2 regions of the Polaromonas sp. JS666 genome follow, and region 1 is predicted to be linked to the other one. Evidence: predicted binding sites of a transcription regulator. Region 1 holds the regulator's gene; the other holds the start of a gene.

What was found. The regulator HrcA, encoded in region 1, represses chaperone genes, less so after heat shock. The targets are predictions, from matches to a motif close to TTAGCACTCNNNNNNNNNGAGTGCTAA.
Region 2: the regulator HrcA is predicted to act here: its motif matches at 4,432-4,458, upstream of groES (co-chaperone GroES).

Annotation. Positions count from the first base shown of each region.
Region 1 covers NC_007948.1:1,345,135-1,353,058, reverse strand. Annotated here, with positions in the region: gene BPRO_RS06505 (hypothetical protein) at 1-426, shown strand, start outside; gene BPRO_RS06500 (hypothetical protein) at 423-1,340, shown strand; gene BPRO_RS06495 (hypothetical protein) at 1,352-1,672, shown strand; gene BPRO_RS06490 (hypothetical protein) at 1,675-2,106, shown strand; gene BPRO_RS06485 (hypothetical protein) at 2,110-2,316, shown strand; gene BPRO_RS06480 (hypothetical protein) at 2,320-2,895, shown strand; gene BPRO_RS29460 (hypothetical protein) at 2,924-3,484, opposite strand; gene BPRO_RS06465 (hypothetical protein) at 3,913-4,236, shown strand; gene BPRO_RS06460 (hypothetical protein) at 4,243-4,476, opposite strand; tRNA gene BPRO_RS06455 (tRNA-Ile) at 4,654-4,730, opposite strand; gene hrcA (heat-inducible transcriptional repressor HrcA) at 4,756-5,772, opposite strand; gene BPRO_RS06445 (NAD kinase) at 5,822-6,697, shown strand; gene recN (DNA repair protein RecN) at 6,736-7,924, shown strand, end outside.
Region 2 covers NC_007948.1:775,553-783,476, forward strand. Annotated here, with positions in the region: gene BPRO_RS27900 (autotransporter domain-containing protein) at 1-877, shown strand, start outside; one part of gene BPRO_RS03710 (IS3 family transposase) at 933-1,841, opposite strand; one part of gene BPRO_RS03710 (IS3 family transposase) at 1,844-2,206, opposite strand; gene groL (chaperonin GroEL) at 2,346-3,998, opposite strand; gene groES (co-chaperone GroES) at 4,047-4,337, opposite strand; gene acsA (acetate--CoA ligase) at 4,983-6,761, shown strand; gene pdhA (pyruvate dehydrogenase (acetyl-transferring) E1 component subunit alpha) at 6,758-7,771, shown strand; gene BPRO_RS03740 (alpha-ketoacid dehydrogenase subunit beta) at 7,771-7,924, shown strand, end outside.

The DNA of each region.
Region 1 (7,924 bases):
ACCGCCATCGCGCACGCCGCTTTGCGCACCCCCGTCGATGCGCTGGCCCGCCAGATCGCGGTTTCGATGAAAGCCGAGCGGCGTGCGGCCGAAGTCGAAACCGCGCTACGCTCCGCCCTTGTTCAGCAGGCGCTGTTCGAGCGGGACGTTGCTTTGTGGTTTGGCTCGGACGGTTTGGTGCGACTGGTGGACCAACAACCGGGCGGCCTTGGGGCTGCGCGTTTAAGGCTGCAGCACCCTCCCCGCGCTGGGGTGTGCCGCTACTGCCTGCTGCGCGAGGCCGCCAGCCTGGTGCCCGAGCTTGAGTCAGACGTTGATGCATACGGCCAGCTGGTGTCTGGCAGCTTCATTCATTCGCGTTGCCGCAGGGCGTGGCGTCGCCTGCAGTCTCAAGTAGGACGTATTGAAGAGGTGCCCGCATCATGAACGATTACGACGACATGCTGCCGGCCTCTCAAGGTAGTGGCGAGTTGGTGCCATACGCGCCAGCAGGACCGCTGTTGCCAAGTGCGCCCGCAGGCTCTGCCCTCGACCTTCTCGACGACCGCGCCGAACACGGCCACACCGCCGCGCCGACTGTCTTCGGGCAGCAGCTATCGCCCGGCACGTCGCCGCAGGCGGTGCAGCAGGCCATGGTGCAGATCACTGAAACCTTTGCGCGCGATATGTCGCGTGCTATCCCTGCCGCACACACGCGGTTCGCAATCGATTTATTCAAGCAGATGGCGGCCATGACCCCGGCGCCGCGCAACGTGGTCGCAACCCATAACTATGACCTGCGCAACTTGGCGTTCCTAAAAGAAGATCACGCGCTCGTGACTTTTTTTGCCAACGCCATGGCGCAGCGCGGCCTGCCGCAGTCGAGCGCATATGCAATTCTTCATTGGTATCACGCCCTTTCTGCCCGGGTGTATCAGCAGCAGTCGCAGCAACAGCAGCAGCGCACTACCGATACCTTCAGCGATTCGGAACTCGCTCAGATTGATGAACGGAGCGAAAGCGACCGGGAAGACGGGATGGACGTTTTACGCGTCGCCTGGGGGCATGAGCTTGAGCCCCGCCTGGCACTGGTGCGTCAGTACGTGAGAAACCTGCCTGCAGCGGCGCGCCAGAAGCTCGAAAACGCAGTGCTGCCTGGCGGAAAACTCGCCGCGAATGATGCGGGCGTGATACAGGCCCTGCATGCCGAAGCGGTCGGCCCGATGCCCACTGGTGGCAATCTCGCACTGGAGATTGCCGAAATAGAACACGCTCTGCGCACTGACCGCGCCCGTTACAACCGCAGCCCCCTGATGCAGGCACGTTATTTAGCGCTGCTGCACCTCCGTGACGATTCATAAGGAGATTCACCATGGCTTATTCAAGTTCATCCAACCCTGCACGCCAGATCATGTCGTTTGATCTTTCGGGCGGCGGTGGCGTGTTCGCGTATCAGAGCACGCATTCCCACAGCGAGATCGAGGCGCCAAATTTTTTCACTGGTGCCGGCCGGGGCAGCCTCTCCACGGCACACGGCGCGTGCATTGGCCTGCGGGTTGGCGACCTGTTGGTCCACGCCAGCGTCAGCACTGCGGGTTCGAGCGCGGTTACCTGGCACCGGGTCTCGTCACTTTCGACGAGCACCGGGTTTGCCGGCCCCATCAGTGCGACTGTTAGCGTGGCGTCGAGCTAATCATGGGCGTGATTCAAATCCTTGAACGCCGGCTCGTCGCCAAGCAGGCCAGGCCTTCGCCCGATGGCCTGACCGATGGCCTGGCCGGTGCGCTGCGGAAAGAAATCGCGAAGGTGGTCGAGGCCGAGGTCGCGAAGGCCCTCACCGGCCATCAGGCGGCCCTACGCGCCGCGCAACCACTACGCCCTGTGCATTCCCCTTCACCCGACCTCGAACGCCGCCTACGCGCCCTGGAGCGCCGCGCAGCCCCTCCGTTAAAGGCGCCGGAGGTTTCAATCCAAAGGGATGGCGCGGGGCTTGCGCGCGCAATCGTCATCAACGGTCAGCGTCTGCTAATCCAAAGGGACGCCAGCGGGCTCATGACGCGCTGGGTGCCGGATGACGGCAGCCATCGGCTTCCGAGCTACGGCCCGGCGCCTATTAATCGGAGGTAAAAAATGCTTTACTACAAAGGCGACGAATTTTCGACGCAGGAAGGCTGTTTCCTAGAGGCTCGCGCGCTGATCGAGGCCCTGACGTGCTTGGTGCCAGGGTTCAATCAGCTGCCCCGGACCCTTCACACCCGGGTGTGCTTTCGCTACGACGACAGCGGCAACCTCACATCCGTTTTTGTCAACACGGATGCCCCGCCCCCGGAGGGTTGAACGATGACCAGGGTCAAGACTGGCGGCCGGCAGGTCGGTACACCCAACGCCGTCACGGAACGGGTGAAAGGTGATCTGCTCGCCGTCTATAAAGCCTTGGGCGGGCGCCGCTGGCTCCTTGCCTATGCCCGCGCGCACGAGGATGAGTTCTGCAAGCACTTGATGAGGCTGGTGCCGCCACCGCGCAGCGAGACCGAGGAAGCCGAGAGCACACCGTTCGAGCCCCATGACTTGCGCGCCGTCGCAATGAGAATTTCATATGTCCTAGCGATCGCTCGCCAACAGGCCGGCTCAGCCGCGCCAGTGGACATCATCGAAGCCGCCCCTGCTCAAGCCCCCGAACCTGAGCCTGCGTCCGAACTCCCGCCGCTGGACGAGTTCCCGACCTATTCGATTCCCGACCTGCGCGGCCAGGAAGTCGTCGAGGAAACCCGAACCGAGACCCTGCAGATTTATCGCGGCGGCTCAGCCGAGCAGGGACGCTCACAGGCCCGTCCCGAGGTCATCGACGCAAGGCGCAAGGCCCATGACGGCTACCTGGCTCGTCTCGCAGCGCATCACAGGCGCAATTTGTTGTAACGTCATCGCTGGTGCTGCACCGAACGGTTCAGTTACCTATCTTCAGAGCTTTCAAGACCTCCTTTATCGGATTGGTGATGGCCTCTATTCCATCTTTGGATTTGATCCACCCAGCAAGTGTTACCGGATCATCTTCTTTGGGCTTGGACGCGTCATGATCCGGCACCCCAAAGGAGCGGTCTCCAATTTGCACTCTAAACTTATCCCTATCCGACTTATCTAAAGGCTCTATAAATGGGCCAAGTGCTTCAAGTTCAAGCGCCAACTTTCTATTCTTTTGCTCCATCTCAAAAAACCGACTTGCTTGTCGTCCGGCGTATGCTGCGAAGATGCCAAAGGTTATGGACAGGAAAACTCTAGTTGCAAGGCCTTGATAAAACTCTGCTTCTGTATGTGGTTTGCTCGCCACTTCAGCAGTTGCTTTGAATTCTGGTTGCGCCTCTTTTTTCTTATCCGAAGTGGCATTGACATTCCCTTGCAACCCGACATCAGCTTTAGGCTCAAGAACCTTCTGCTGGCCAACCCGGTCAGCCGAAGAGCCCGAACCAATTACCCCGGGAAACGCCACCAAAAAGGCGACAAAAATCAAACCAGCTAGAGCAAGGAGTGTGACGGACTCTATCGATCCAGTGGCTCATACAGTTCCTCCGTGAATTTTTGTTAAATGATTGTTCTAACAGTGGGCTGCTTGTCTTCACCGCAAAAATGTGAACGGCATCCCCATTTGGGGGATCAACCTCCGCCTTCGGGAGAATTAGCCAAGGTCCGGTCGAATGCGGGGGCTCCAGTGTACGAAATCGTCGCTCCATGGCTGACCAAAACAATTACAGCCCGAATGACCGGCCGGTATCGGGCAGGAAGTTTTAATTCCGCTACTTCCGTCTTCAGTCTTGAGCAGAATAACTTCGTGGAATGGTCAGTGGTTTCCGGCACGGGTCGTCAGCGGCCTCGCCCTGCCTACCTCTTGCCGCCCGGCCGATCCGCTGGCACGATGGGGGGACCTACGGGGGTGCAGCCATGCAACACTATTCCGACCGTGCAACGCCTTTCAGCGGCTTCGCCATTCGCACCCGCCGGATGCTGCTTTGCGGCATCAGGGAAAAGTACCTCTACCTCGACGAGACGCGCCGTATTCTCGGCAACGACGTATCCGACCCCTGCCCGCGCTGCGACGGCACCGGCCTGGCGGACGCGTTCAGCCAATGTTCACACTGCGCCGGCTATGGCATGGTCTACGCCATCAGCCTGGATGAGTTGGAGCGCCGACGTGAGGCAGTGCTGGCGCTATTCCCCGACGCCGGGGTGCAAGGCTGGCAGCCAACGTTGACGCCGCGCTGGTGACCGGGGTCACCCTTTACCGCCGGGGTGGCGATCCGTCCAGTGTGTGTCCTTGGCTTGGATCGCGTCGAACAGCTCCTTGAAGCACTTCAGGTAGAACTCCGTCCACGGTGGAGCGGGTTCTTCCTGCCATCCCGTCGTGTCCAGTCCTTCAAGCTTGATCTTCGCTGTCTTCCCACCGTATTGGACCTGAAACTCTGCGGTACCGTCGTCGGTGACGGTCTCCCATCTGACGCTAGTCATGGCTTCCTCCAGTGCGTGTGATCCTAGGGGGAATCTATGGTATCTGGTTTCCTGTGTCCACGCATGACCATAGATCAATAGACACCTTACAGACACCAGTGCACCCAGGACAGTCGAAAAAAAGAAGCCTGCTATCTATTGAATAGCAGGCTTTCCTTTGTTTATAAGACTTCTGGGTGGTAGGGCGTGTTGGACTTGAACCAACGACCAAAGGATTATGAGTCCTCTGCTCTAACCAACTGAGCTAACGCCCCCCATCGACAGGCAGATTGTAAGGGCCTACTTGCTGTGGCTCAGGGCCGTGCTGACCAGTTTGGAGGTGATATCGACAATCTGGATCATTTTTTCGTACGGCATGCGCATGGGGCCGATGACGCCCAGCGTTCCCACGACCTGGCCGTCCACCTCGTAAGGTGCCGTCACCACCGAGAGTTCCTGGTAGGGAATGACCTGGCTTTCGCCGCCAATGTAAATGCGCACGCCCTCGGCGCGGCTTGACACATCGAGCAGGCGCATCAGTTGAGCCTTCTGCTCAAAAAGATCAAAGAGCTTGCGCAGGTTGCCCATGTCGCTGGAAAAATCGCTGACGGCCAGCAGATTGCGTTCGCCTGACACCACCACCTCGTCGCGCGATTCGATGGCCTCGGAACTCACCTGGACGGCAGCCTGCATCAACGTGGCAATTTCGCCCCTGAGCGCTTCCACCTCATTTTGCAGGCGCTCCCGCACTTCTTCAATAGCCATGCCCGCATAGTGCGAATTGAGGAAGTTGGAGGCTTCGATCAACTGGGACTGCGTGTAGTCTGCCTCGGTAAAGATGACGCGGTTTTGCACGTCGCCGTCCGGTGAGACGATGATCACAAGAAACCGTTTTTCCGACAGGCGCAAAAACTCGATATGCCGGAACACCGACGTGCGGCGCGGCGCCATGACCACGCCGACGAACTGCGACAGGCTGGACAGCATGTGGGCGGCGTTGCTGATCACCTTCTGTGGTTGATCGGGTGCCAGCCTGGGCGCCGTGATGTGCCCAGCCGAAAGCTGGTCGCGCTGCGTGGTCAGCATGGTGTCGACGAAGAGGCGGTAGCCGCGGGCGGTTGGGATGCGGCCGGCAGAGGTATGCGGGCTGACAATCAGGCCCAGCTCCTCCAGATCGCTCATGACATTGCGTATGGTGGCCGGAGACAGTTCAAGACCGGAGGCCCTGGACAGCGTGCGCGACCCGACCGGCTGACCATCAGCAATGTAGCGCTCCACCAGCGCCTTGAGCAACAACCGGGCACGATCATCAAGCATACTGACATTCTACGAAGCTTCTATCACCATGTTGTGATGTAATTTGCCGATGAAATCGCAATTTCGCCATGTCGCACTGATCGGCAAGTACCACGCCCAGGGGTCCCGTTCTGCGCTGGAAGACATTGCACACTTTCTGGGCACACAGGGCTGCGATGTGGCGATTGAGCAGGACACCGCCAGCAACACCGGCCTGACGCAATTCCCCACGCTGGATGCGGCCGGCATAGGCGCCCAGTGCGACCTCGCCCTGGTGGTTGGCGGCGACGGAACCATGCTGGGCATCGGCCGGCTACTGGCCCAGTTCGGCATTCCGCTGGTGGGCATCAACCAGGGCCGGCTCGGCTTCATCACCGACATCGCGTTTGAGGATTACCAGGACACGCTCAAACCCATGCTGCGCGGCGAGTTTGAGGAAGATCGGCGCTGGATGATGCAGGCCAAGGTGGTGCGCGACGGGCGCTGCGTCTTCAGCGCAACGGCCATGAATGACGTCGTGGTCAATCGCGGCGCAACGGCTGGCATGGTGGAGCTGCGTGTGGAAGTTGATGGCCGCTTTGTGGCCAACCAGCGCGCTGACGGCCTGATCATTGCCTCTCCCACCGGCTCGACCGCCTATGCCCTCTCCGCCGGCGGCCCCTTGCTGCACCCTTCGATTCCCGGCTGGGTGCTGGTGCCCATCGCTCCGCATACCTTGTCAAACAGGCCCATCGTGCTGTCAGATGCGGGGGAAATTACCGTTGAAATAGTGGCGGGCCGGGATGCCAGCGCCAACTTTGACATGCAGTCGCTGGCCACCTTGCTGCACGGCGACCGGATCACCGTCAGGCGCTCAGAGCACCAGATGCGTTTCCTGCACCCCAAGGGATGGAGTTATTTTGATACCTTGCGCAAAAAGCTGCACTGGAATGAAGGCGTGGCCTGAAGCGCTCCGGCTGATCACCTGGCCCCGGATTTAACTTTATGAGTCTTAAAAGCATCTCGCTCCGCGATTTTGTGATCGTCCACGCGCTGGACCTGGACCTGTCGGACGGATTCACCGTCCTCACCGGTGAAACCGGGGCCGGTAAATCGATATTGATTGACGCCCTGCAGCTGGCCCTGGGCTCACGCGCCGATGCCGGCGTGGTCCGTGAAGGCGCTGCGCGCTGCGAGATCAGTGCGGAATTTGACAGCCCCGCCAGCCTGGCGCCCTGGCTGGAGCAGGCCGGCTTCCAGGCCGATGGCAGTCTGCTGCTGCGCCGAACCATTGATTCCCAGGGGAAAAGCCGGGCCTGGATCAATGGCAGCGCGGCGACCGCCACCCAGCTCAAGGAAATCGCCGACCAGCTGGTAGACATACACGGCCAGCACGCTTGGCAAAGCCTGACGCGTCCCGACGCCGTACGCGGCCTGCTGGACTCCTATGCGGACCTGTCAACAGTCAAGCTCTCCCAGTGCTGGCAAGCGTGGCGCACGGCCCAGAAAACACTGGCGGACGCGCGCGCCGCCCAGGACAGCCTGCAGCGTGAACGCGAACGCCTGGCCTGGCAGATCGGTGAGCTGGACAAGCTGGCACCGGGCGTGGACGAATGGGACGAGCTCAACACCCAGCACAGTCGCCTGTCGAATGCCCAGGCCTTGCGCGATGCGGTGCAGACCGCCGTCGACGCACTGCAGGAGGCCGACGACAACGCCACAGCGCTGCTTGGCCGCGCCATTTCGTCGCTACAAAATCAGGAACATATAGAGCCGGAATTCAAAGGTCTTGTCGAGGTTTTGAACAGCGCATTGGCGCAGGTCGAAGATGCCGTTCATTCACTGAACGGCTATGCAAGGCATGCCGAGCTGGAGCCGCAGCGGCTCGCCGAGCTGGACGAACGCCTGTCTCTCTGGGTCAGCCTGGCCAGGCGCTACAAACGCACGCCTGCCGAGCTGCCCGAATTGCTGGCCTCCTGGCAAAGTGACCTGCACCGGCTCGATGAAGCGGCGGATCTGGTTCAGCTGGAAAAAAATGAGCACCTTGCCCGCTCGGCTTATATGGACGAAGCGCGCCAGGTGTCCAAGGCGCGCGGCAAGGCGGCGCCGCTGCTCGCCAGGGCCATCACGCAAGCCATGCAGGGCTTGGGCATGCAGGGCGGCAAATTTGACGTCGCACTCGGCAAGCTGGAGC
Region 2 (7,924 bases), 570 kb from region 1:
GCTGGTGGTCGAGCAGCCCGATGACAGCAAAATCGTGCTTCGTCCAAAGGGTCATCTTGAGATGTACACCGCGCTGGAGAGCGGCCGCTTTGGTGCTTCGACGCTGGGCGTGCGCATGGGCAACGAAGCCAAAACCACCGTGGTGCTGGTCGGCGGCGACATCACGCTGGCGCCCAATGCACTGGCCGGGCTGGTGCTGTCGCATGCGGAGGGCGATTTGTCATTCTCCGAAAACACCGGCGGCTTCAAGACCCGGCAGACCACCGTCGGTACCTATGCTACCGTGGCCCTGTCGCCCGAGTGGTACCTGAATGCGGCGCTGGCTTACGGCGACCTTGACTTTGACAACATTCACCGCGATGTGCGGCTGGGATCCACGCAGTTGCTGGTGTCCTCGACGGGACAAACCACCGGCAGCTATGCGTCAGCGCGCGTGGGCGGCGGCTACATCTTGAAGGCGGGCCGGTTCTTTGGCGGTCCCACGCTGTCGCTGACCGAAGAGCGCGTGAAGGTGAAGGCTTACACCGAAGCGCCCGGCCCGCTGGCCTTCAGCTTTGGCGATACCACATACAGGTCACGACGCGTGTCACTGGGTTTCAATGGCACTTACGACGTGGGGCGCATCAAACCCTTTGCCCGTGTGAGCCTGGAAAAAGACCTGAACCATGACCCCTTGCGCGTGACGATGGGCAGCTATGCGAGCAACGCCATCACCGTCGATGGCGACAGGCCGGATGGCTTGTTTGCGCTGGCAACGCTGGGCGTCAAGGGCCTGCTGGGCGGTGGCATGCAATGGAGCCTGCTGTACAGCACCACTGTGTCGCAAAACGACATCCGCGGCTGGTCGGTGGGCGCAGCCCTGCAAGTACCTTTTTAACCAGACCCCGAAGTTCTGCGCACGGACGCTGACCCGTCCTGCCATAGGTTGACACCTATGAAACACAAATAGCTGAGCCGTGAAGGCCAGCCAGAGACGCCCGGTGAACCTCACCGGGCGTTTTCAATTGTAGGGATAGGTGTGGTCTTTCCTGGTTGTAGATATGCACGGATTGCTGAACCATTTTTCTGGCCTGATCGAGGTCGGCCGGTCTTTGAAGCAGGAACTCCATCTTCAGAATCCCGTTGACGCGCTCGGCCAGCGCATTCTGGTAGCAGTCGTAGCCATCGGTCATCGAACACACAATGCCGTGGCGCGCGTGAATCGCCTGATACTCGCTCGAGCAGTACTGGATGCCGCGGTCCGAGTGATGCACCAGCGCCTGCCTGGTCTGCCGGCCCTTGAGCGCCGTCTTCAAGGCCTGGCTGACCTGCTCTGTGCGCAGGCTGTCATGCACGTGGTGCCCGACGATCTTGCGTGACCAGGCATCCGTGACCAGGCTGAGGTAGACGAACCCCTGGTCGGTCGGCAGGTAGGTGATGTCGGCCACCCAGACCTGCTCGCCAGCGCTCGGGCGCACTTGCCGGGGCCCCGCCTTGAGCAGGTTCGGGTGCCGGTGAAACCGGTGGCAGCTGTTGGTCGTCTTGTGATACGCCCTGCTGGGCGCCACCAGCAGGCGGGCCTGGCGCAGCACGTCAAACAGCGCATCGCGCCCCAGGCTGGCCTGCGCCTGTCCCAGGGGCTGGCTGAGCATGTGGTGCAGCTTGCGCGTGCCTATCCTCGGCTGGCGCAGCCGCACCGAGCGCACGAGCTCGATCACGGTGTCCGCACGCTCACAGCGGTGCCGGTCATGCTGCAACTGCTGGTAGTAGGCCTGGCGGCTGACGCCCCAGTGGCGGCAAGCCTTCGCGACGCTCAACTGCGGGAGGAGCTTTTGCGCGAGGACTTGCCCAAAGGCTTTTTTACGACACGCACGCCGTAGTCCTTCTTCAGGACATCGAGCACGGCTTCGAACAGTTGGGCCTTCTCGCGCGCCTCGCGAAGCTGCACTTCGAGCGCTTTGATCTTCTGCTCGGGCGTGAGCGGCACGTCTGATGCGGATCGGGGTGATTTGGGGGATATCGGCATGGTCGGCCTTGATGATGCCGCACCTCCCCACGCCTGGCGTCCGTGCTTGCGCAGCCACACCAGCACCGTCGAGCGGCCCTGGATACCGTAGCGGTGCTGGGCCTGTTTGTACGTGAGATCGCCTTTTTCTACCTGCTCGACCACCGACAGCTTAAAAGCCAGCGTGTAATCGCCCTGCTTGCGTTTAATGCCTGATTCCATTGACTTGCCTTTTCCTGGATAGAAAAGTGTCAACCTTATTCAGGACGGGTCACGCACAAAAAAAAGGCCGCGGTGCGAAAGCACCGCGGCCTTTTGGCCTGTTGGCGTCTGAGCCAGGGTGAGCCGGCTCAGCGGGATATTACATGCCCATATCGCCCATGCCGCCCATTCCACCCATGCCGCCTGGCATGCCGCCACCGGCGCCAGACTCATCTTTCGGAGCCTCGGCCACCATGGCTTCGGTCGTCAGCATCAGCGATGCGACGGAAGCAGCGTTCTGCAGGGCCGTGCGGGTCACTTTCGTGGGATCCAGAATACCCATTTCGATCATGTCGCCGTAGGTGTCGTTGGCTGCATTGAAGCCGTAGTTGCCCTTGCCGGCCAACACAGCGTTCACCACCACAGAGGCTTCGCCACCTGCGTTGTACACAATCTCGCGCAGAGGCGCTTCGATGGCGCGCAGCACCAGCTTGATGCCGGCTTCCTGGTCAGCGTTGTCGCCCTTGATGGCGCCAGCAGCCTGCTTGGCGCGCAGCAGCGCCACACCGCCACCAGCCACAATGCCTTCTTCCACGGCAGCGCGGGTAGCGTGCAGGGCGTCTTCGACGCGGGCTTTCTTTTCTTTCATTTCGACTTCGGTGGCAGCGCCAACCTTGATCACGGCAACACCGCCGGCCAGCTTGGCCACGCGCTCTTGCAGTTTTTCACGGTCGTAGTCGCTGGTCGCTTCTTCGATCTGCACGCGAACCTGCTTGACGCGGGCTTCGATGTCCTTGGCTTCGCCGGCACCGTCGATGATGATGGTGTTTTCCTTGCCCACTTCGATGCGCTTGGCCGTGCCGAGGTCGGCCAGCGTCACTTTTTCGAGCGACATGCCAACTTCTTCAGCGATCACCTTGCCGCCGGTCAGGCAGGCGATGTCTTCCAGCATGGCTTTGCGGCGATCGCCGAAGCCTGGCGCCTTGACAGCAACCACTTTCAGGATGCCGCGCAGGGTGTTGACCACCAGCGTAGCCAGGGCTTCGCCTTCAACTTCTTCGGCAATGATCAGCAGCGGACGGCCAGCCTTGGCGACTTGTTCCAGGGTAGGCAGCAGGTCACGGATGTTGCTGATTTTCTTGTCATAGAGCAGAACAAACGGGTTGTCCAGAATCGCCGACTGCTTTTCAGGGTTGTTGATGAAGTAAGGCGACAGGTAGCCGCGGTCAAACTGCATGCCTTCAACGACGTCGAGTTCGCTTTCGAGTGATTTGCCGTCTTCCACGGTGATCACGCCTTCCTTGCCGACTTTGTCCATCGCATCGGCAATGATTTTGCCGATGGCTTCGTCAGAGTTGGCAGAAATCGAGCCGACCTGGGCGATTTCTTTGGAGGTGGTGGTGGCTTTCGATGCTTTCTTCAGCTCTTCGACCAGTGCCGTGACGGCCTTGTCGATACCGCGCTTCAGGTCCATCGGGTTCATGCCGGCGGCGACATATTTCATGCCTTCGCGAACAATGGCTTGAGCCAGAACGGTAGCGGTCGTGGTGCCGTCACCTGCGATGTCAGACGTCTTGGAAGCGACTTCCTTGACCATCTGGGCGCCCATGTTCTGCAGCTTGTCCTTGAGTTCGATTTCTTTAGCAACGGACACACCGTCCTTGGTCACGGTGGGGGCGCCGAAGGAGCGCTCGAGCACCACGTTGCGGCCTTTGGGGCCCAGGGTTACCTTGACGGCGTTGGCCAGGATGTTCACACCCTCGACCATGCGTGCGCGGGCTTCGCCGCCGAAAATGACGTCTTTTGCTGCCATGTTTAATTCTCCAGATTCAGTTAATGAGGGATTGAAAGAGCCGAGAAATTACTTCTCAACGACCGCAAACAGGTCTTCTTCTTTCATCACGAGCAGCTCGTCGCCGTCGACCTTGACGGTCTGGCCGCTGTATTTGCCAAACAGCACGCGGTCACCGATCTTGACGGCCATAGGGCTCAAATCGCCCTTGTCGTTTTTCTTGCCTGGGCCCACGGCCAGGACTTCGCCCTGATCAGGCTTTTCAGCGGCGCTGTCAGGAATGACGATGCCAGAGGCGGTTTTGGTTTCGTTTTCCACGCGTTTGACGATCACGCGGTCGTGCAAAGGACGAAGTTTCATGAGAGCTCCTTGTTTGAGGACAATGGTTTTTGAGAATCAAAAAGCACCCAACAGAAGTGGGTGCTTGTTAACTTGGTGGCTTGAATACGCTTTGTTAGCACTCAATACCATCGAGTGCTAATCATAGAGGCATTTGTGGGGCTTTTCAAGGCGGCAAGCTGCAAGAGGGCTGTGAAATGATGTCGATTCTCGGCTAACTTTGAACTTTTCTCACTTAACTCTGAACTTTTGGTGGATGCGATGTTCTTGTAACCTATTGATTTAAATAGGAATTTTCTGTCAAGGCCTGTTCGCCAGGCTTGCCGCCGTCCCAACGCACACTGGATGGCACGCCACAGGGGAAACCTGGCCGCGCATGGCCATTCCGTGCGGCGCTGCGAGTCCTGGAAACCGTGCCCGCCACACCCGCGCAACACTCCACGAGGCTCGGCACCGATGTTTCGTGCAGTTTTGTCACCTGAACTCTCCCGCCAGGGCGGGGCCGTGCGGAGGGGCTCCATTTGCAATGTGTTTAACAGCCCTCCGTCCGGTGCAGGGGATACCGGAACCACTGGGCAGTCCGTTCATTGCGATTGATCAAGTGCCGCGTTGCCACGCGGGGCTAAGCTGCTAAACGGCTGGATCAACTCGTTGAAGGGGGTGCCCATGGAAAGACCTGATGTCATCAGGAAAACTCCGCACGATCTGCGCGTGCCTCCCAATCTTTCCAGCTACGGTGACGAATGCCGCGGGTTTTCCTGGGATTTGGCGCGCCAGGCCTTGTCGGGCCTGCCCGGCGGCGGCCTCAATATCGGCTTCGAGGCTGTAGACCGGCAGGCGGCCGGTGCGCTGCGCGACCATATTGCGCTGCGTTTTGTTGCGCGCCATGCGCCTGCGCTGGACCTGAGCTACGGCGAACTCGCGCGGCAGACCAGCCGGTTTGCGAACGTGCTGCAGGGACTGGGTGTCGGCAAGGGCGACTGCCTGTTTGTCATGGCCGGTCGCATTCCGGAACTCTACATCGCGGTGCTGGGGGCGCTGAAGAACGGTACGGTGGTGACGCCCATGTTCTCGGCCTTCGGCCCCGAGCCAGTCGCCACGCGCATCAACATCGGCGCTGGCCAGGTGCTGGTGACGACCGACCTGCTCTACCAGCGCAAGGTCAAGGCCATGCGCGGGCAGATGCCCACGCTGCGGCATGTGCTACTGGTGGCTGAAGAGGGCGGTATCACGAACGAGCCGGGTACGCTGGACCTGGCCACCCTGATGCTCAACGCGTCGGATGGGTTCAGCACGGTGGAGACGAAACCGGACGATCCCGCGCTGCTGCATTTCACCAGCGGCACCACGGGCACGCCCAAGGGCGCGATCCATGTCCATGACGCGGTGGTGGCGCACCATGCGACCGGGCGCTTTGCGCTCGACCTGCACCCCGACGACCGCTACTGGTGCACCGCCGACCCGGGCTGGGTCACCGGCACGTCCTACGGCATCATCGCGCCGCTGCTGCATGGCGTGACCTCGCTGATCGACCGCGAGGAGTTCGACGCCGAGCGCTGGTACACGCTGCTGCAGCAGGAGAGCATCACGGTGTGGTACACGGCGCCCACGGCCATTCGCATGCTGATGAAGTCCGGCCTGGAACTGGCCAGGCGGCACCGCTTCCCCGACCTGCGCTTTGTCGCCAGTGTCGGTGAGCCCCTGAATCCCGAGGCGGTCTGGTGGGGCATGGAGGCGTTCGGACTGCCGATTCACGACAACTGGTGGCAAACCGAGACCGGCGGCATCATGATTGCCAACACGCCGGCCTTTGACATCAAGCCCGGCTCCATGGGCCGACCCCTGCCCGGCATCGCGGCCTGCATCGTCGAGCGCCTTGAAGCCGAGGGCGAGCCGCCGCGCGTGCGCGTGATCGAGGCGCCCGATGTGGAAGGCGAGCTGGCGCTCAAGGCTGGCTGGCCTTCGATGTTTCGCGGCTACCTGAACAATGAAGCGCGTTACCGCAGGTGTTTTGCCGGCGATCTCTACCTCACGGGTGATCTGGCCCGGCGTGATGCCGATGGCTATTACTGGTTCGTCGGCCGGGCCGACGACGTCATCAAGTCGGCTGGCCACCTGATTGGTCCCTTCGAGGTCGAAAGCGTGCTGATGGAGCACCCGGCCGTGGCCGAGGCGGGCGTGATTGGCAAGCCCGATCCGGTGGTGGGCGAAGTGGTCAAGGCCTTTGTTTCGCTCAAGGATGGCCATGCACCTGATGAGGCGCTTCGCCTGGACATCCTGGCGCATGCACGCAAGCGACTCGGCGCCGCCGTCGCGCCCAAAGAGATCGCCTTCCTGCCGGTATTGCCGCGCACGCGCAGCGGCAAGATCATGCGCCGCCTGCTCAAGGCCCGCGAGCTCGGCCTGCCTGAGGGCGACATCTCGACGCTGGAGGGTGGAGCATGAGTCACCTGCCGGTACCCCCGCCACCGAGTGGCCCGGTGCCTTGGGACAAGGCCTTTGCGCTGGCGGTGCTGGCCGGCATGCTGCGCATCCGCCGCATGGAAGAGAAGTGTGCCCAGCTCTACGGCGAGCAGAAGATCCGCGGCTTTCTGCATCTGTACATCGGCGAGGAGGCCGTGGCTGTCGGCGCGCTGCGCGCTCTCCAGCCGCAAGACAACGTGGTGGCTACCTACCGCGAGCACGGTCATGCGCTGCTGCGCGGCTTGGCCATGAACGGCATCATGGCCGAAATGTACGGCAAGCGCGAGGGCTGTTCGCGCGGGCGCGGCGGCTCCATGCATTTGTTCGACCGTGCGACCCGTTTTTATGGCGGCAATGCGATTGTGGGTGGTGGCCTGCCATTGGCTGCAGGACTGGCGCTGGCCGACAAAATGGCGGGGCGCCAGGCACTCACCGCCTGTTTTTTTGGTGAGGGTGCGATCGCCGAGGGGGCCTTTCATGAAGCGGCCAACCTTGCCGCGCTCTGGCAGCTGCCGGTACTGTTTTGCTGCGAGAACAATCTATATGCCATGGGCACGGCGCTGGCGCGCTCCGAGGCGCAGACCGATCTGTGCATGAAGGCGGCGTCGTACGGCATGGCCACCGTGCAGGCTGACGGCATGGATGTGGTGGCCGTATTTGACGCTGTGCAGCGCAGCGCGCAGCAGGTGCGCAGCCAGGGCCGCCCGGTGTTTGTGGAACTGAAGACCTACCGCTTTCGCGCGCACTCGATGTTCGACCCCGAGCTGTACCGCGACAAGGCCGAGGTGCAAGCCTGGAAGACGCGTGGCCCCATCCACACATTCACCGCGCGCCTGAAGGCGCAGGGCAGCCTGACGGAGGACGAGTTCCTGGTGCTTGATGCGGCGGCGCAGGCAGAGGTCGATGCCGCCGCGGCCTTTGCCGAAGCCGGCACCTGGGAGCCGGTTGAAGACCTGCTGCGCGATGTCCATACACGGGAGGGAGCAGCCTGATGGCCCGCCGCACCATCACATACCGGGAAGCCCTGCGTGAAGCGCTGCGCGAAGCCCTGTACGCCGACCCGCGTGTCTTTCTGATGGGCGAGGACGTGGGCCGCTACGGCGGCACCTATGCTGTGTCCCGGGGGCTGCTTGACGAGTTCGGCC